4 regions of the Tardiphaga sp. P4_G1 genome follow, and region 2 is predicted to be linked to each of the others. Evidence: predicted binding sites of a transcription regulator. Region 2 holds the regulator's gene; each other region holds the start of a gene.
The links. Region 2 encodes PhoB, which activates phosphate uptake and scavenging genes when phosphate is short. Its sites were predicted from a motif close to TGTCATNNANCTGTCAT; they were not measured.

Region 1: the regulator PhoB is predicted to act here: its motif matches at 1,685-1,701, upstream of ppk2 (polyphosphate kinase 2).
Region 3: the regulator PhoB is predicted to act here: its motif matches at 3,424-3,440, upstream of AC1DUY_RS22390 (STN domain-containing protein).
Region 4: the regulator PhoB is predicted to act here: its motif matches at 3,389-3,405, upstream of AC1DUY_RS19145 (alkaline phosphatase D family protein).

Annotation. Positions count from the first base shown of each region.
Region 1 is NZ_JBFUJU010000012.1:82,614-87,613, reverse strand. Features, by position in the region: gene AC1DUY_RS25905 ((2Fe-2S)-binding protein) at 1-413, opposite strand, end outside; gene ppk2 (polyphosphate kinase 2) at 710-1,636, opposite strand; gene AC1DUY_RS25895 (methyl-accepting chemotaxis protein) at 2,240-3,940, opposite strand; gene AC1DUY_RS25890 (hypothetical protein) at 4,003-4,149, shown strand; gene AC1DUY_RS25885 (YebC/PmpR family DNA-binding transcriptional regulator) at 4,177-4,923, shown strand.
Region 2 is NZ_JBFUJU010000007.1:167,116-172,115, reverse strand. Features, by position in the region: gene pstA (phosphate ABC transporter permease PstA) at 1-512, shown strand, start outside; gene pstB (phosphate ABC transporter ATP-binding protein PstB) at 509-1,336, shown strand; gene phoU (phosphate signaling complex protein PhoU) at 1,365-2,078, shown strand; gene phoB (phosphate regulon transcriptional regulator PhoB) at 2,171-2,875, shown strand; gene AC1DUY_RS18310 (GcrA family cell cycle regulator) at 2,978-3,487, opposite strand; gene AC1DUY_RS18305 (aspartate aminotransferase family protein) at 3,934-5,000, shown strand, end outside.
Region 3 is NZ_JBFUJU010000009.1:242,317-247,316, reverse strand. Features, by position in the region: gene AC1DUY_RS22405 (filamentous haemagglutinin family protein) at 1-885, opposite strand, end outside; gene AC1DUY_RS22400 (FecR family protein) at 1,126-2,109, opposite strand; gene AC1DUY_RS22395 (RNA polymerase sigma factor) at 2,140-2,685, opposite strand; gene AC1DUY_RS22390 (STN domain-containing protein) at 2,682-3,362, opposite strand; gene AC1DUY_RS22385 (filamentous haemagglutinin family protein) at 3,678-5,000, opposite strand, start outside.
Region 4 is NZ_JBFUJU010000007.1:355,732-360,731, forward strand. Features, by position in the region: gene typA (translational GTPase TypA) at 1-1,553, opposite strand, end outside; gene AC1DUY_RS19145 (alkaline phosphatase D family protein) at 1,786-3,339, opposite strand; cobalamin riboswitch at 3,485-3,674, shown strand; gene AC1DUY_RS19150 (TonB-dependent receptor) at 3,781-5,000, shown strand, end outside.

The sequences.
Region 1 (5,000 bases), on a different contig from region 2:
ACATAGGTGCCGCAGCGACATATATTTCCGGCCATGGCGGCATCGATGTCAGAATCGTCGGGGGTCGGCGTAGAAGCGAGGAGCGCGGCCGCCGACATGATCTGCCCGGACTGGCAGTAACCGCATTGAATGACTTCGAGATCGAGCCAGGCCTTCTGCACCTTGGCGCCGACCGGTGTGGTGCCGACGCCTTCGATTGTGGTGATGGCGCGTCCGCTCACCGCACTGACCGGCAGCAGACAGGAGCGCACGGCCTTGCCGTCGACATGCACGGTGCATGCCCCGCATAGCGCAACGCCGCAGCCGAATTTTGTGCCGGTCATGCCGAGAATATCGCGCAGCACCCAGAGCAGGGGCATGTCGTCTGGTGCGTCGAAGGACTTCTGCTCGCCGTTGATATTGAGATTTGCCACAGTGAGACCCCCGTTTGCTCGACTCGATGATGCAATGGCGAATGGTTCGTCATCGACCAACGACGGTACTATAGGCGTACGGTCATCATTTCAAAAGCAGCAATAAGATGCAGCAGGACTATACATTGGTTTGTATGTCGCGCGAGCGTGTCTGTCGGATAAATCGCGGTAAAATCTGCGCGACGTCATCCGACGCCCTCTTCGTGGGCGTCGGATGACTTTTATTCAAAAGAATATTGCGGTTGCGTTAGGCTCGGCCTGCCCGAAAAACGTTACGCAATCTGCCGACTGTGGGGCTAGTACCGCTCCGGCACATACATTTCGGCTGGCACCGGCGTGCGGTGATAGTCGGGATTGCGCACGCGTGCAGGCAGGACCACGGGCGGATGCTCGACCTCCTGATAGGGAAGCTGTTCGAGCAGATGCGCGATGCAGTTCAAGCGCGCCTTCTTCTTGTCGACGGCCTGCACCACATGCCACGGGGCTTCCGGAATATGCGTATGCTCGAGCATCGCTTCCTTGGCTTTGGTGTATTGCTCCCAGCGGGTGCGCGCCTCGACATCCATCGGGCTGAGCTTCCACTGTTTGAGCGGGTCGGCGATACGCATCGAGAAGCGCAAGTGCTGCGCTTCGTCGGTGATCGAGAACCAGTATTTGACCAGGATGATGCCCGAGCGCACCAGCATGCGTTCGAATTCCGGCACCGAGCGGAAGAATTCCTCCACGTCATCTTCGGTGCAGAAACCCATCACGCGCTCGACGCCGGCGCGGTTGTACCAGCTACGATCGAACAGCACGATCTCGCCGCCGGCGGGGAGATGCGAGACGTAACGCTGGAAGTACCATTGGGTGCGTTCGCGCTCATTCGGCGCGGGGAGTGCGGCAACGCGGCAGACGCGCGGATTAAGCCGCTGGGTGATCCGCTTGATAACGCCACCCTTGCCAGCGGAATCGCGACCCTCGAAGATCACCACGACCTTGAGCTTGTTCTGCTGCACCCAGCTCTGCAGCTTCACCAATTCGCCCTGCAGGCGGAACAGTTCCTTGAAATAGAGCCGTCGCTCGATGGTCTCCGCCGGGCTGTGGTCGGACATTTCGTTGGTCAGGGCGTCGAGACGATCGTCGTCGATCTCGAGCTCGAGTTCTTCATCGAAGCCGTCCAGCATCTCTGCACGAATGCGGTCGTGGATTGCTTGCGCGTCGTCGAGGGAATGTTCGGTCATGGCAGCTCCGCTTGTATCGAATGGGTTCACGGTTATGGACCGATGCAAATGTCAGCGGTGTGACACTGCCTCCCAGGCCCGGGGCGAATGGGCAAATGGGCCCCAATGGGTCTCGCCGCCGCTGTCCATGCAGGACGGGGTACCGCAAGCCGAAATTCAACTACGCGTGATTGGCGCTACCTTGAGAGCCAAGCGTGCGCATCTGAGGTCGCGGGGCTCGTTGACCAAGGACAAATGTGATGAATAAATTCATTCTGTTGGGCGCCGCTTTACTGATCGCCGGCACTGCGAGCTGGACCGCGCAGGCCAAAGACGGGCATAGCGCTGCCAGCAAGCATCGACGGATCATGTCCTCTCACGCGCGGTATGAGGGAAGCGCCCCCGTAACGGTCTATCGCGGATTTGGTGCCGGCCCCGGTTCATATGGATACAGCGCGCCATATGGATATGGCGGCGGTTCATACGGCGGAGATGACAATGCGGAAGGCCGAACGAGCGGCGGCTAGGAGGGCTTGGCAGTTTTGGCTGCTAACCCACTCGCAGACGGAATATGCGGCGCTGCGCCAGGTCTCAGGTGGCAGCGCAGCGCCGTGTGCAAACCCATCATAACTTGTACGCCGTGCGGAAGCCGCCCCAATGGCGTCCCTGTATGCGCACAGGCACGTCGATCTCGCGCATCATCACGGTCTGACCGTTGCCCATGTCGCGGGCATAACTCTGGATCAGGTAGGAACGTGTATTGCGACCGGCGGCCAATCCAGCCGGATCGTTGAAGATGCGGCGGTTGCGGCAGTTGGCAGTGTTCCAGCTCGCATCGCCTGGGCGCTGCGGCTTCGAATAGATGCTGTTATGCACCGGTAGATAGCCGTTGCGGTCGATCATGGCGCAGAACGCCATGCGGGTGTCCTTGGCCAGAAACGCGTCCTGGAATTCGGGCAGTGCGCGATCGGCCCAGCCGAGAATCTTTGTCCGGTACTGTACCGGACTGGAGCCAGGGATTTCGACGTAGTTGTCGTCGAACATGTCGTCGATACTGATAGCACCGGATGCAATACCGTCGGCAAAGATCTTGTTGAGCAGTGCGCCGGCGTCGATGGCGCGGGTGACGAATTCGGTGTTCTCGTCATGGATCGCCCATAGTCGGTCTTCGATCCGGCTGATGAGAGCCCCGTCGGGCGCGACGAACAGTGCCTGTGCGCCGGCGGGGGAATGTTCGGCAATGCGCAGGCGGCAGGGGCCGACCTCGCTGAGTTCAGCAGCAACGATGTCGTGCAACGGAAGCCGGTTCGCGTCCGGTCCGCCGATGAGAATGCCGTCCATCGAGATTTCATAGACCGGCGCGCTGATCTGGCCGCCGCGCGTCTGAAGATCGACGTTGAGGTGACATGGCAGCTTTTCGCGTCGTCGCTCGTCTTCGCGCTCGCTTTGTTTGAGCAATACCGCGCAGCGCGACTTCAGCCGTGAGGCAAACATCGTCACGGCCTGGCCGGCCTGCGCGACATGCTCGCCGTGCGCAGCCGCTTCCTTTGCAGCGCTATCGATTTCCGCGGCGCTGTTGCCGACCGAGACGATGAACTGCGAGGCAGTGGCAGCGTTATGCGACATCTCGCTGGTCGTCGCGTTCTGTTCGGCGACCGCGCCGTTGACATTGGCAAAGACCGGGCGGATCGCGTCGATGGCGGTGGAGATGCGATGCACGGCGTCGACCGAACTGGCTGCGTCGCGCTGCAGGGTATCGATCTTCTTCCTGATCTCTTCGGTGGCGTTCTGCGTTTGCACCGCCAGCGCCTTGACCTCGGTGGCGACGACCGAGAAGCCGCGGCCTGCAGCGCCTGCGCGTGCCGCCTCGATGGTCGCGTTCAGTGCCAGCATCGTTGTCTGGCGGGCGATCTGCGCGATCAGCTCCAACACATTGCTGATTGCAGCGGAGGAGTCGCGCAGCCGGTCCACATTGGCGCTGGCTTCATGGGCGGCGGCGCCAGCCTCGTCCGCAAGCCGGCTGGCATCGCGCACCTGGGTGCCGATACCCTCGGCCGAGTGGGTGAATTTGTCGGCGGCCTGCGCGAAGGTCGTGGCGGTGGATTGCGCGGCGCTGCTGCGGTCGGCCAGCACGTCGGTGCGGGCGCGGATGGCGGAGAGGGTGGTGGCGGTCGATTCGGCGCCGCCGGCGACGGATGTCGCGGCACGCTCAAGCTGGCGGATAAGCGCGCCCAGCTCAAGTTCCAGCAACTCAAGGATGTCCCGAGCGGTATCTGGTTCAGGATGCTGCGGTGCCACAGAAGGTGCTGTGTTTTCAGCAATCATCACCACTTCAGCCGCTTCCGGCTGCCGCTTGCGGAACAGTCCAAACGCCATCGGTGACCCCAATGAATGCAATCTATGCGGGTAACCTTGCACCTCGGCGTGAAGTGATGGTTAAGGTCGGTTGCGGTATTGCGAAGATCTGCCGGATTCGGCTGCAAATTTTTGATTTTGCCGATTTCGCGGCCTATAACCCCGCGCCGCAGCCCTAACTACCCTGACGCTTCAAGAGAGACCGCATGGCCGGACATTCCCAATTCAAGAACATCATGCACCGCAAGGGCCGGCAGGATGCCCAGAAGTCCAAGCTGTTCAGCAAGCTGGCGCGCGAAATCACCGTCGCTGCCAAGATGGGGACGCCCGACCCGTCGATGAATGCCCGGCTGCGCTCCGCCGTGATCGCCGCCCGGCAGGAGAACATGCCGCGCGACAACATCGAGCGCGCCATCAAGAAGGCGATCGGCAGCGACGGCGAGAACTACGATGAAATCCGCTACGAGGGCTACGGCCCCGGCGGCGTCGCCGTCATCGTCGAGGCACTGACCGACAACCGCAACCGCGCCGCGTCCGACATCCGTTCCTACTTCACCAAATCCGGCGGCAATCTCGGCGAAACCGGCTCGGTTTCCTTCATGTTCGACCATGTCGGCGTGATCGAATATGACGCCGAAAAGGCCTCGGCTGATGACATGCTCGAAGCCGCCATCGAGGCTGGCGCCGACGACGTCGTGTCGGGCGAGGGCGGCCATGAAGTCTATGCCTCGCAGGAGACCTTTCGGGAAGTCGCCAAGGGACTGGAAGCCAAATTCGGCGAAGCCCGCAAGGCGGCGGTGATCTGGAAGCCGCAGAACACGCTATCGGTCGATGACGAGACCGGCGAGAAGCTGATCAAGCTGATGGACCTGTTGAACGAGCATGACGACGTGCAGAACGTCTATGCCAATTTCGAGGTGTCGGACGCGTTGATGGCCAAGATGGGCGGCTGAGCAGGGGCTCAGCTTCCCTCTCTTTCCTTTGGGACGGCTCCGCGTTTCTATTTCGTTCCCTGCCGTCCGGCGTTATC
Region 2 (5,000 bases):
TGTTGCTGTCGGCCCCGTCCATCATCATCGGCCTTTTCGTTTATGGTGCGGTGGTGGTTCCGATGGGCGGCTTCTCGGCTCTCGCCGGTTCGCTTGCGCTCGCCGTGATCGTGATCCCCGTCGTGGTTCGCACCACTGAAGATATGCTTGGTCTCGTGCCGAACCCGCTGCGCGAAGCGGCTTCGGCGCTCGGCCTGCCGCGCTCCCTGGTCATCAAGCGGATTGCTTATCGTGCAGCCCGCGCCGGTCTCATCACCGGCGTGCTGCTGGCGACCGCGCGTGTCGCCGGTGAAACGGCGCCGCTGCTGTTCACCGCGCTGAGCAACCAGTTCTTTAGCCTCGATCTCACCAAGACGATGGCCAACCTGCCGGTGACCATCAACAACTTCGTGCAGAGCCCCTACGAGTACTGGAAGCAGCTCGCCTGGAGCGGTGCCCTGATCATCACCTTGACCGTACTTGCCCTTAACATTGGCGCGCGCATTCTCGGCGCCGAGAGGACAGCAAAATGAGTGAGCTTTCTGTGTCGTCTGGCGTTCCTTCCGTCTCGATGCCGCCGCCGTCGGCCCTGCAGGGCGAGACCCGTCCCAAGGTCACCGTGCGCGACCTGAACTTCTACTATGGCGAACACCACGCCCTGAAGAAGATCAACCTGACGCTGATGGCGAACCGCGTAACCGCATTCATCGGCCCGTCGGGCTGCGGCAAGTCCACGCTGCTGCGCATCTTCAACCGCATGTATGACCTGTATCCCGGCCAGCGCGCCGAAGGTCAGCTCATGCTCGACAACCAGAACATTCTGGATCCGAAGCTGGACCTCAACCTGCTGCGCGCCCGCGTCGGCATGGTGTTCCAGAAGCCGACTCCGTTCCCGATGACGATCTACGAAAACATCGCCTTCGGTATCCGCCTTTACGAAAAGATCTCCAAGTCGGAGATGGACATTCGCGTCGAGAGGGCGCTGCGCGGCGGTGCACTCTGGAACGAAGTCAAGGACAAGCTCAACGCGTCGGGCCTCAGCCTGTCGGGCGGTCAGCAGCAGCGCCTGTGCATCGCGCGCACCATCGCGGTGCGGCCGGAAGTGATCCTGTTCGACGAGCCGTGCTCGGCGCTGGATCCGATCTCGACCGCGAAGATCGAGGAGCTGATCGACGAGTTGAAGGATCAGTATACGATCGCGATCGTGACCCATAACATGCAGCAGGCTGCCCGCGTCTCCGACAGCACGGCCTTCATGTATCTCGGCGAGTTGATCGAGTTCGATCAGACCAACAAGATCTTCACGTCGCCGACCGACCGCCGTACCCAGGATTACATCACCGGCCGCTTCGGCTGACGCGACATATTCGCGGGAGGAATTTGAGATGGCTTTTGAACACACCACCAAGGCTTTCGACGACGATCTGCAGGAGCTGACCCGTCTCGTCGCCGAGATGGGTGGCCTCGCGGAACGGCAGATCGTCGAATCCGTCGACGCGCTGATCCGCCGGGATGTCGCACTTGGCGCCCGCGTCGTCGCCACCGACTCCGAGATCGACCAGTTGCAGCGCACGATCGAAGAGCGCGCCGTGCTGACCATCGCCAAGCGCCAGCCGATGGCTGTCGATTTGCGCGAGATCGTCGGCGCGCTGCGCGTCGCCACCGATCTGGAACGCATCGGCGATCTCTCCAAAAATATCGGCAAGCGCGTCAATGCACTCGACAGCGACTTCCATCCGCTGAAGCTGATCCGCGGCCTTGAGCACATGACCGACCTCGTGACCACCCAGGTCAAGGCTGTGCTCGACGCCTATGCCGCACACGATCTGCCCGCCGCGATGACGGTGTGGAAGGGCGACGAGGAAATCGACGCGATCTGCACCTCGCTGTTCCGCGAACTCCTGACCTATATGATGGAAGACCCGCGTAACATTTCGTTCTGTATCCACCTGATGTTCTGCGCCAAAAACATCGAGCGGATCGGTGACCATGCCACCAATATTGCGGAAACCGTGTTCTACATGATCGAGGGCCAGCAGATCCTCGACAAGCGCCCGAAGGGCGACATGACCACATTCGCGAATACGCCGACGGTCTGAAGCATGATCAGGAAAAGTGGAAGCCAGTCTTCCGCAAGGATCATGATTTAAAGACTTGTCGGACGTCACTGAGGGTATTGATCAAGATGGCTGTGAATGCACGCATTCTGGTTGTGGAAGATGAAGAGGCGCTAACGACGCTGCTTCGCTACAACCTCGACGCCGAAGGCTATGATGTTGAAACCGTTGCTCGCGGCGACGATGCCGACACCCGCTTGAAGGAGCGGGTGCCGGATCTCGTGGTGCTCGACTGGATGCTGCCGGGCCTGTCCGGCATCGAACTGTGCCGCCGCTTGCGCGCACGGCCCGAAACCAAGGCATTGCCGATCATCATGCTGACGGCGCGCGGCGAAGAGAGCGAGCGCGTTCGCGGTCTCGCCACCGGTGCCGACGACTACATCGTCAAGCCGTTCTCCGTGCCGGAGCTCCTGGCCCGCGTGAAGGGCTTGCTCCGTCGTGCAGCTCCCGAGCGTCTCGCCACCGTCCTGGCGTTTGGCGATATCGAACTCGACCGTGACAAGCGCCGCGTCGTGCGCTCAAGCCGTCCGATCGATCTCGGTCCGACCGAATATCGCTTGCTGGAGTTCTTCCTGGAACATCCGGGCCGCGTGTTCAGCCGCGAACAGTTGCTCGACAGCGTCTGGGGCCGCGACATCTATATCGACGAGCGCACCGTCGACGTGCATATCGGCCGCCTGCGCAAGCTGCTCAACCCCGCCGGTGAGCCCGATCCGATCCGCACCGTGCGCGGCGCCGGCTACGCGCTGGATGATCGGTTCGACAAGGCGGCGGAGTAGGTATCTTCCCTCTCCCCGCAAGCGGGGAGAGGGAAGAAGCCCCAAACAAAAAATGCCCGGCTCATCGCCGGGCATTTTCATTTGGTTTAGATACTTTCCAGCTCAGCGCGTCGGCTTCGGCACCGCGCGGCGGCGGTCGCTGGCCGGCTGATAGGCGATGCGCGAGTGATGCGCGCAATAGGGGGCGCCGGCCAGGGCCTTGCCGCCGCAGAAATAGAAGTCCGCGCTCGACGGATCGCCGATCGGCCAATGGCAGGTGGCTTCGTTGAGTTCGACCAGCGACAGGCGCTGGCTGATCGGCACGATGTTGTCATAGGCGATCGGGTCGGGCTCGGCCTCGATCTCGTAGTTATGGGCCAATGCTGTGTTGCCACGGGCCATCGGGCGGGCGACGCGCACCATCTGCTGTGCCGGGCGCGCCTTGCGCTGCCGCGGAGCTGCCGAGGAGGGGCTCTTGGCACGGCCGGACAGGCCGAGGCGGTGAACCTTGCCGATCACGGCGTTGCGGGTCACGTTGCCGAGTTCCGCAGCGATCTGGCTGGCGGAGAGGCCGCCTTCCCAGAGTTTCTTCAACTGTTCGACGCGATCGTCGGTCCATGTCATTACCGTCATCGCCGTTTTCCCTTCGTGAGCGCCGGCCTGACCGGGCAGCGCTGCGAGTTGAGACTTCAAAAATCCCTGCGGTCAGAATCCTTTAGCGCTCACCGGGCGCGAATTTCGCGTCCGGCTGTTACGCCGCACTGGATGTGTCAAAAGGATCTACCGCCGCACGAGATGTCGTATCCGACGAGGCAAAAGCTACAATATGCCGTGACTCGCGCGCAAGAGTCGGGCATGCCGCGTCCACATGCTTCTGCAAATAAAGCGGCAAAATCGGCTTTTTCTGCGACTCCGTGTGACTCGAAAGCCGCAGTGCGCGGTTGACAGTCTTCACAGCACACATAGAATAATGCCCACGTGCCGCCCGAGAAGGGCGGCACGTTTCGTTTCTAGGGTCCGTTGTTCGATTTCGCACAGTTGTCATCGACGCGGCCGCAGTCTTTTCGATCGGATCGGTTATGACCAGCAACGCAACGTCTTCGCCCCTCTCTCAGGCTCACTTGCTGCCTGTTTTCGCGCGTGCGGATGTCGCTTTCGAGCGCGGTGAAGGCGCGTGGCTGATTGGAACCGATGGCGAGCGCTATCTCGACTTCACCAGCGGCGTTGCCGTGAACGCGCTGGGCCATGCGCACCCACATATGGTCGCCGCATTGCAGGAGCAGGCCACCAAGCTCTGGCACATGTCGAACCTGTTCAAGAGCCCGGACGGCGAGCGCCTCGCCGCGCGGCTGTGCGAACAAAGCTTTGCCGACTTCGTGTTCTTCGCCAATTCGGGTGCGGAAGCGATGGAATGCGCGATCAAGGTGACCCGCCACTATCATTTCTCCAAGGGCCATCCCGAGCGCACGCGCATCATCACCTTTGAAGGCGCGTTCCATGGCCGCACCCTCGGCACGCTCGCCGCGACCGGCGCTGCCAAATATCTCGAAGGCTACGGCACGCCGCTCGACGGCTTCGATCAGTTGCCGCTCGGCGATATCGAAGCCGTTAAGAAGGCGATCGGTCCGAACACCGCCGGCATTCTCATCGAGCCGCTGCAGGGTGAGGGTGGCGTGCGTGCGCCGAGCAACGCGTTCTTCGGCGCGCTGCGCGAACTCTGCGACAAGAACGGCATCCTGCTGATCTTCGACGAAGTGCAGACCGGCATGGGCCGCACCGGCGAGTTGTTCGCCTATCAGCGCATCGGTGTGACGCCGGATGTCATGTCGCTGGCCAAGGCGCTCGGCGGCGGCTTCCCGATCGGTGCGTGCCTCGTCACGGCGGAAGCGGCCGAAGGCATGGCGCCCGGCTCCCATGGTTCGACCTTTGGCGGCAATCCGCTGGCGGTCGCTGCTGCGAATTCCGTGCTCGATATCATGCTGAAGCCCGGTTTCTTCGACCATGTGAAGAAGATGTCGCTGCTGCTGAAACAGAAACTCGCGGGCGTGGTCGACGGCCACCCTGACGTGCTCAGCGAAGTGCGCGGCGAAGGTCTGCTGATCGGCCTCAAGGCCGTGGTGCCGGCGGGCGATCTCGTGGCAGCATT
Region 3 (5,000 bases), on a different contig from region 2:
GCCGGCATTCTCGACCTCACTGCCGAGCATCAGGACATAGCCGCCGCCGGATGTCACCGACGATGGCGTGCGCGTTGCGATCGACGCACCGGATTCGACGACGACCTTGCCGCCGGCCGCGGTGAAACTCGGGGCGTAGATGTTGCCGGTCTGGGTGCTGTAGATGCCGTTGTTGCGGAACTGGCTATCAGTAATATCGGCCGTCGACGCGATCAGCGACCCGACATTGACCTGGCTGTTGCCGCCGAAAATGATGCCGCTCTGATTGATGACATAGACATGACCATCGGCCTTGATGGTGCCGAGGATCTGGCTCGGCGCTGTGGCGTTGTTGACGCGGTTGAGCGCCACCCAATTGGCATTGCCCTGCTGGTCGAAGGTCAACGTCGTGCGCGCGCCGACATTGAAACTCTGCCAGTTCAGGATCGCCTGTTGCGTGGTCTGACGGATATTGACTTGCGTTTGACCAGCACCATCGACGCCCTCAGTTGGCGCATTGGCGCCAGTCCAGTTGGCGGGCATGTTCGGAAGAAGCCCGCCGGCACCGAGGCCGTTCGGGACATTGACCGGCGCCGTCATCGAGGTTTGCCGCGCCGCTGCGGCAGCCCGTGCGGCGGCCTGCACGCTTTGCATATCCTGCACGGCACGTGCTGCACGCGCCAGCGAACCTTGTGCTTGCCGCGCGGCGGCCGCCGCCTGCTGCGCCGCCTGCGCAGCGGCATCGGACGCGATGTTCGGTGCTGAGAACGTGCCGCCGCTGCTGCCGCCGTTCATGGAACGTGCATGAACCAATGACGCGGATATCAGGAGCGCCACTGCGCTGACCGTGGTCAGCAAAACGCCGTGACGCGAGAAAGCCTGCATTTTATTGATGTGCGACGCCATGATTGCCCCTCATACGGCGCGACCGAAGTCGAACCGAGACCGTTCGTTAGAAGGGACCAAGGAGAACAGCATCAATATCCGCGCCCAGCATCGGCAGCTCTATCGCTGCAATGCCAACCGCCGATGACTTCAACACGCCTGCACTTCGTCTCTTCTTCTGATTGCCCCTAAGACGGTCCGAGGCAGAACGGGACTGAACCGTGTCATGAAAATTTCGCAAATGGCCACGGCCGAAGCCGATCACGAGAGCACGACGATGGCACCGGGAAGCGACGTCACCTTGGCGCCATAGGCTTCCTTGACAAGGGCGATCAGATCGTCGACCCGGTCGATGGCAATGCGTGCCTCGACGGGACGGCGCCCGAGCGCTTCATTCGCGAGAATGATCCGACCGTTCCGATACCGATTGACCTCGCTGACGACGTCAGCAAGCGGCGTTTGCCGAAACACCAGTTGACCGTCGCGCCAGGCCATGACGACAGCAGGATCGACGATGGCAGGTGCGTTCACGATGCCATCGGCATAGAAGGCCTGCTTGCCCTCACCCACGGTGACGAATGTCCCCGCATAGGCGATCGCGACCGTGCCGCGATGACATGTGACCACGGAGCGCCCGCCTTCGCATCGGAGGTTGAACTGCGCATCGGTGGCGTGAACGGCCCCGCCTCCGGCCGCAACCGTCAGTGTTGCGGGCTGTTGCTGCGAGACGGAGATCGCGGCCTCACCGGAAATCAACTCGAGCCTGTTCGCGTTTGCGTCGTGAAGCACGTTGAGGCTGCTGCGGGTGTTCAATTCGACCGTAATTCCATCGCCCACCGCAATCTGGCGCCGCTCCGCGGTACGGGTTCGGTAATCGGCGGCCAGCTCCTGGGGCGATGGCCACAGCTCCATCGGCGGGTGCGCAATCAGATAACCGGCCCCGGCAACCGATGCCGCAATCGCTCCGCCCAGAAACCAGCGACGGGAATGTGCTGTTCGGCCCGACAATGCATGACCTGACGGCGCGAGCCCCAGCGACGCCGATACGGCTGGGTGGCGCGCCGCCTGTTCCAGCCTGTCCCACAGCGCATTGGCCTCGGCGAAAGCCCGCCCATGCGCCGGACTGCGCGCGCACCAGCTCGCCAGGTCCCGGCTATCCGCAGCCGTGACCTCGCCGGATGTCAGGCGGACGAGCCACGCCTGCGCCTCGTGCGCCAGCGCCTCATGCCCGTTCACGTCTGTCATTGGAGTGCTGTCCTCGCCCATCCCCTACCCCTAAGACTCTTTCGGGAGGCCGGGACCGAACCGGCGGATGACTTTTCTTCCCAGACGTTGCGAACAGTGCTGCAGGGCCTGCACGAGCTCCTTTTCAACCATTCGCGGGGAAATGCCGAATTTCACCGCGATGTCGGCGTGTTTCATTTCATTGACCCGCGCGAGCAGGAAGATCGCCTTGCGGCGCGGCGTCAGCTCGTTCAGCGCAGCCGCAAGCTCCTCTATCTCCCGTCGCGCGTCCGAAATGCGCTCGGGATCGAGGGTGTGGTCCATCATATGGCGCACCGCCTCGATCTCGGCGGGTGAGAGCTTGCGGTTGTCGGCCTTGCGACGGTCCGCGGCCTCGTTCAGTGCCATCCGGAACAGGTAAGACTCCGGCTTCTGAATAGCGCTGACGTCGCCAATCCGGTCGAGCCGCAGCCAAGTCTCGTGCAACACCTCGACCGCCAGGGCATCGGAGCCTAGCCGGCGACGCAGCCGCTCGCGAAACCGCTGATATTTGGCCTCGAAGATGCTCCGCATCCGGACGGTCGACGTTTCCGTCATCGTGCCGCCGCAGCCCCGGTCGCGCAGACCGCGTCGGACGTGCTGTGCTGCAGAATGACGGTGACGGGCTGCGGCAGCCCGACCGGCGGCGGTGTCACTCTGGCGCGCGCGATTGCGAGGGCTATGCGCGCATCGCGGCCATCGTCGCCGCTCGAACCGACCGGATGAATCGCATCGATCGATCCAGCCCGTCCCACCCACACCTGCACCACCGAACGGTACGGTCCGGGCCGTACCTCCGCATCGCTGCAGAGCGCCTGTTCGATCGTACCCTGAATCAGCGCGAAATAATGATTGAACTCCGCGCGACGATGCCCGTCAGAATGCTCGCCGTCGATCATCGGCGCCGTCGTGTTCGGACCGACCGTGAAGGCGGTGTCGCCGACACGACGAAACGAAAGACCGGTCCCAGCAAGAAGAATGCGCAATGCGTCCTGCGGGAGCAACCGCCCGTGAACGGCGGTTGATCGCTTGCCGCTGGCGACTTCGGCATCGACCAACGCAGCCAACCCCGTGCTGTCGGCAAATTCGACCAGCGCGCTGGCGAGCGGCTGCGCAGCAATGTCGAAACGTCGTGCTTCGCTGGACGCTTGCGCGTCGATCGGAGAACCCAGCAAAGCAACACCTACCGCAAGACGAAGCGCAACGCCCACATGCGCAACCCATGGCGCGGGCATTTGACCCCATCCTCACATTGAAGGGCACGTGACGTGCCAAGCTCGTACCTATGTGACAAGTATAACAACTAGATGTCAGGCCGATCTGCCGAATGATCAAGCGCAACATTCGTCGCACGCCACATATTGCTGCCGCTATTTATAAGGCGCGATGTGACATTGCTTCGCCGAGAAGGAGAACCGCGCCGGCAATTTGGAGGTGCCGGCTGGATCGGTGCCACAACGGGTATCTCGACCGCGAGCTAGCTTCCGTTACACGGCGGTGATTGCTTCTGCTGATTCCCGCCTTAACAACGGATGGACAAGGTGCCTGGGTCAAAGATTGCGTTTCTCCTCTTCCGTCAGAGCCTGCTTCTGTTGCTCGGTGAGATTGCCAAAGCCGACGACTTGCGCCGGGTTGTTCGGATCCTGACGCAGGCCCTGCCGGTCATCCTTGTCTTTGTCGCGGCGGCGGTCGTCGTCCGTCGGAGCGAGATTCGACGCGCCGCCATAGCCCAACACCTCGACGATGATCACCGACGGCTGCGCGTTCGCAGTATTTTGCTGCGTTGAATCCTTGACCGCATCGGCGGCAGCCTTGTCTTTGGTGTCGGGGATCAGATTGACCGCGGGCGCCTCCGCCTTCGGCACGCCTTTCGTTTCACCGCCGACTTTGATGTTGTCCGTGTTCAGCACGTATAACGCAGCCACATTGAAGTTACCGCTGACCCGGATGCCGGCGTCYCCGGCATCGACGGTGCCGACCGGGGCGATCGGATCCACATCACCCGGCTCGACGCCGGAGAAGCCAATCACCGTGCCGATGCCGGATCCGGTAATGTCGGAATTCTCCTTCACCAGGGTGACTGTATCGACATTGGTGCTCACGACGGGCGCGCTCGGCACGCGCGTCGTCTTGGCGCCGCGGCCGGCGTTGATATCGCCGAGCGTGGACCAGATCGTGATATCGCCGCCGGAGAAAGTGAGCACGCGCGAGCGGTTCACGACGACGTTTTGCTTCGCAAAAATATCGATGCGACCATAGCCAAGCGTGATCAGGCCGTAATTCGCCTCGACATTCTGGTTCAATGCGGCGATCTCCAGCCCGCCGCCCGGCGTATATACGCCGATGCTCCCGCCGAGGTTGGTGCGAACCAGCAGATTGCCGCTCTGCACGTTGCCTTTCCAGGCGTCACCCGGGAATAGTCTGGCGATTGCATCGTAACCGCGCGCGTAGCCGCCGGTCGCGCCGCCCGCGGTATAGTCGCGCCCCGCGGCACGCAGTTCCTGCATGTAGACCTGGCGCAGGAAGCGTTGCTGCGTCAGCACTGGCAGCGCCTGATACGCGGCCCATAGCTCGGCCGGGGACCCTAAAAGCAGCTGGCCAGTGGTATCGTAGATGAAGGATATCAGCCCAAATCGCAGTTGCTTGACGATTGCACCATCCCTTACCCCGAGCAGCTCGGTCATATAAAGCGGCCGCAACTCTCCATTGATCGCGACGGTCAGATAGCTCGGCATGCTCCCGACATTCGCCGGATCGAGATACGCCGCTGCCACTGCCGCGTAGTCCGGCTGCTGGCCGCGCAGGCCGGCCATCAATTCGATCGACGCGCCGGCTGCGGAGAGGCCTTTGATTGCCACGGGCGCCGGCGACGT
Region 4 (5,000 bases), 190 kb from region 2:
TAGACCTTCCAGCCCGGCTCGATCATCATCGGGCCGCGATCTTCCAGCTTGAACATGGCGTAGGCCACCGCTTCGCCCTGGTCGTTGGAGATCAGCACGCCATTACGGCGGCCGGCGATCTCGCCCTTGTAGGGCAGGTAGTCGTGGAACAGGCGGTTCATGATCGCGGTACCCTTGGTATCGGTCATGAGTTCGCCCTGATAGCCGATCAGGCCGCGGGTCGGCGCGTAGAACACCAGACGCAGACGGTTGCCGCCCGACGGACGCATCTCGATCATCTCGGCCTTGCGTTCGCTCATCTTCTGAACGACCACGCCGGAGAATTCCTCATCCACGTCGATGACGACTTCCTCGACCGGCTCCAGCGTGTTGCCGTTTTCGTCCTTGGTGAGAACCACGCGCGGACGCGACACCGACAGTTCGAAGCCTTCGCGGCGCATGTTCTCGATCAGGATCGCGAGCTGCAATTCGCCGCGGCCCGACACTTCCATCGCGTCACGATCGGCGGATTCGACGACCTTGAGCGCGACATTGCCTTCGGCTTCGCGCAGCAGGCGGTCGCGGATCAGGCGGCTGGTGACCTTGTCGCCTTCGGTGCCGGCGAGCGGCGAGTTGTTGACGATGAAGGACATCGACACGGTCGGCGGATCGATCGGCTGCGCCTGGATCGGAATTTCAACCGACGGATCGCAGAAGGTATCGGCGACAGTGCCCTTCGGCAGGCCGGCGATGGCAACGATGTCGCCAGCTTCGGCGAGTTCCACCGGCTGGCGCTCGAGACCGCGGAAGGCCAGGATCTTGGTGATACGGCCGGTTTCGACGACCTTGCCGTCGCGCGACAGCACCTTGACGGCCTGGTTCGGCTTCACCGAACCGGCCGAGATGCGACCGGTGATGATGCGACCGAGATAGGGGTTGGCTTCCAGGATGGTTCCGAGCATGCGGAACGCACCTTCTTCAACCACCGGCGGCGCGACATGCTTGATGACGAGATCGAACAGCGGCTTCATGCCGACATCATGCGACGCATCCGGGCTGTCGGCCATCCAGCCGTTGCGGCCCGATCCGTACAGAATCGGGAAATCGAGCTGGTCGTCGGTGGCGTCGAGCGCTGCGAACAGGTCGAACACTTCGTTGACGACTTCGGTGATGCGGGCGTCCTGACGGTCGACCTTGTTGATCGCGACGATCGGCTTGAGGCCGAGCTTCAGCGCCTTGCCGACCACGAACTTGGTCTGCGGCATCGGGCCTTCAGCAGCGTCGACGAGCACGATCACGCCATCGACCATCGACAGGATGCGTTCGACTTCGCCGCCGAAGTCAGCGTGGCCCGGGGTGTCGACGATGTTGATCTGGACTTCATCCCACAGCACCGAGGTGCACTTGGCGAGAATGGTGATGCCGCGCTCTTTTTCGATGTCGTTCGAATCCATCGCGCGTTCCTGGACGCGCTGATTGTCGCGATACGTGCCCGACTGCTGCAGCAGCTTGTCCACGAGAGTGGTTTTGCCGTGGTCAACGTGGGCGATGATAGCAATGTTGCGAAGGTTCATAGGTCTTCTTCTGGTTACGGTCTGGGTGCCCTTGAGCGGGTTCAACAAGACATGCTCGACAACAAAAGGCTTATGCCTTGCGCTCGAGCGCGTTCGATAACTGCCTCGTCTGAAAACGCGCTGGGGCAATCCCTCCAAAAGCAAACCCGGCCAGAAGGGGCCGGGTACTCGGACGCGTTGCGGCGCAATATAGGGGGAAATCGCCGAAAAACAATGCGAATCTGCCAAATGGTTAGCCCAATTTCGGGTCCAGAACCGTGGCCCAAAGGGCCATATCGGCCCGATCCCGCAAGGTAACGGTCATTTGGCCGCTTTGGCCGTCGATTTTGACGTGACCGAAGAACTGCATGCCGGCCGACGGGGGCAAATTCTGCTTATCGGGCCCCGGCGCCTTCACGAAACGGACCTCGGGACCGAAGGTATTGTCGAGCGCCGCCGGCCCGAAAGTTCCGGCGTGAAACGGGCCCGAAACGAACTCCCAGAACGGCTCGAAATCCTGAAACTGCGCCTTTTCCGGATTGTAGTAATGCGCCGCCGTGTAATGCACGTCGGCGGTCAGCCAGACCGTGTTGTGGATACCGGCCGATTTGATGAAGCGCAGGATATCGGCAATTTCCAGCTCGCGGCCCCGCACTGGCCCGTCGCCCTGCGCAATGGCCTCAGACCCGGTTTTGTCGGCAGCGTTGTCATAGACGACGAGGCCGATCGGCATGTCGGAGGCGATGACCTTCCAGGTCGCCTTCGAGGCCATCAAGGCGCGCTTCAGCCAGGCCATCTGCTCCGGGCCGATGAAATACGCATCCGGACCATAGCTCTCCTGCAGGTTCGGGCCGTTGGGGCCGCGATAGCTGCGCTCGTCCAGCATGAAGACGTCGAGATGCGGGCCGTAATTGAGCGTGCGATAGACGCGGCCGGGTTCGGTCGGATTGACCGAGATCGGATACATCTCGTGAAAGGCACGGGCACCGCGCGCCGCCAGGAGCGTGATGTCGCGCTCCTTGTAAGACGACGGCAACTGCTTCGAGAGCGACCAGTTGTTGGTGACCTCGTGATCGTCCCACTGGCCGAAGATCGGGACCTGCGCATTGAAGGCGCGGACATTGTCGTCCAGCAGATTGTATTTGTGCGCAGCGCGGAATTCGTCGAGCGTCTCGGCGACCTTCGCCTTTTCCGGCACCGTGATGGTGTTTTTCCAGATCCTGCCGTCCGGCAGTTTCGTTTCAGGCAGGATCGGGCCGTCGGCGTAGATGGTATCGCCGGAATGGATCAGGAAATCCGGATTGTGCTTGCGCATGGTGGCGAAGGTGACCATGCCGCCGTCCTCGGCATTGATGCCCCAGCCCTGCCCGGCGACATCGCCGCCCCAAACAAAGGACACATCGCGGCGATCCGCTGGCGCCGTGCGGAAGCGACCGACGACGGGCTCGCCGACGATCTCGGTATGCGAGAGATCGCGGAATTTGACGCGGTAGAAGATGTCCTGTCCCGCGGGCAGATTGTCGAGCAGCAGCTTCGCCGTGAAATCGCTCTCGGGCAGCGCCGTGATAACCGGCAACATGCGCGCATTACTGAAGGATTCGGTCGTGGCGACTTCCACCATCATTTGCGCTGGTCTATCCGCACGCGACCAGATCATGCCGCTGCTCGTCCCGACATCGCCGGACTGCACGCCATGCGACACGACCGGACGATCCGCCGCGCGGCTGAGGTAAGGCATCGCCAGGAAGCTTGCGCCTGCTGCGGCTGAGTGCGCGAGGAAGCGACGACGGGATAAACGTAGTGCCATGGCGAACTCCTGATCCTGGCTCTGGCACCAGTGGCTCTAGGCAGATCGCTTGACGCTGCGATGACAGGTGATGCGCAATATCAACACCCGCCAAAGCAAGCTGCGAATGATTGGCAGCTTGATTGACACATTTGGAAATTTCACCTTAACGTGAACGCGACGGTTCCCTTCGGGGATCAAAAGGGAATGCGGTGAGGGGGATCCCCCGATTCCGCGGCTGCCCCCGCAACTGTAAGCGGCGAGCCTGCGCCAAGAGCCACTGGGTGTTCACCTGGGAAGGCGGCGACAGGCAGTGACCCGCGAGCCAGGAGACCTGCCGCCAGTCGTGGTCACACGCGAGCACATTGGGCGGGGTGTCCTGGTGGAAGTCACACTGCCTGTTTGAAAGCGGCGGGGCGACTTGGTTTGCGGTGACGTGCCACGTAACCGCGAGTCCTGTTCATGACCTCCGTTTCTCCCGTTGCATCGAAGCGACATACTCCCTTTCTTTATTCTGTTGCTCTCTCCTGCTTGTTGTGTCCGAGCGAAAGCTGGTCGCAAACCTCACAGTCGAGCCAGACGCTCGATCCTGTTGTCGTTCAGCCGTCAGCGACACCTCAACGCGCACGCCGCGCCACGAACGGCAATGCATCGCGCGCTGCGCGCTCGCGGCAACAGCGCAATGTCGCTGCCAATACCGGCGCGCCGGTTGCCACGCCGACAGGCGCTGTCTTCGCAGCGCCGACGCTCAACCTCACAGGCACTGCATCCACCGGCAGCCGCCTCGGCCTCACGCGCCTGCAGACGCCGGCCAGCGTCGAAGTGATCTCGGCAGAAACCATGGCCGAACGCGGCCAGCAGAACGTGCTCGACGCGGTGACGCAGAACGCCACCGGCATCACCGCCATCGGAGATCCGGGCAATGGCGGCGTCGCCTACAGCACCCGCGGCTTCTCCGGCACGGATTCGGTGAAGATACTGCTCGATGGCACGCGGCTCTATGTCGGCGCGGGCACCGTGAACTTTCCGTTCGACACCTGGTCCACCGAGCGTATCGAGGTGCTGCGCGGTCCGGCCTCCGTGATGTTCGGCGAAGGCGCGGTCGGCGGCGCGATCAACATCATCTCGAAGATGCCATCATGGATTCCGCGCAATCAGGCCGAGATATCGCTCGACAGCAACATGGAACGCCGCATCGCCGTGGACAGCGGCGGCCCGATCAACAAGGACGTCGCCTATCGCATCACAGCCACCGGCAACATGTCGGACGGCTGGGTCGACCGCGGCAACAGCTCGAACATAGCGCTGCATGCTGCCGTGCAGGTCAAGCAGACCGAAGACGTGGTCTGGACGATCTCGACCGACTACGGCGATCGCCAGCCGATGCGCTATTTCGGCACGCCGTTGATCAACGGCCAGTTCGATCCGGCGCTGCGCTTCAAGAACTACAATGTAGGCGACAGCACCATCCGCTGGCAGGATAGCTGGAATCAGGTGAAGACCGAGTGGCAAGTGGCCGACGGCATCTCGATCCGCAACACGTTGTACTACCTGTACAGCAAGCGGCACTGGAAAGAGCTCGAAAATTATGCGTTCAATCCGGCCACCGGCCTGATCGACCGCAGCACCTATCTGGAAATCTTCCACGACCAGCAACAGATCGGCGACCGCTTCGACGCCAC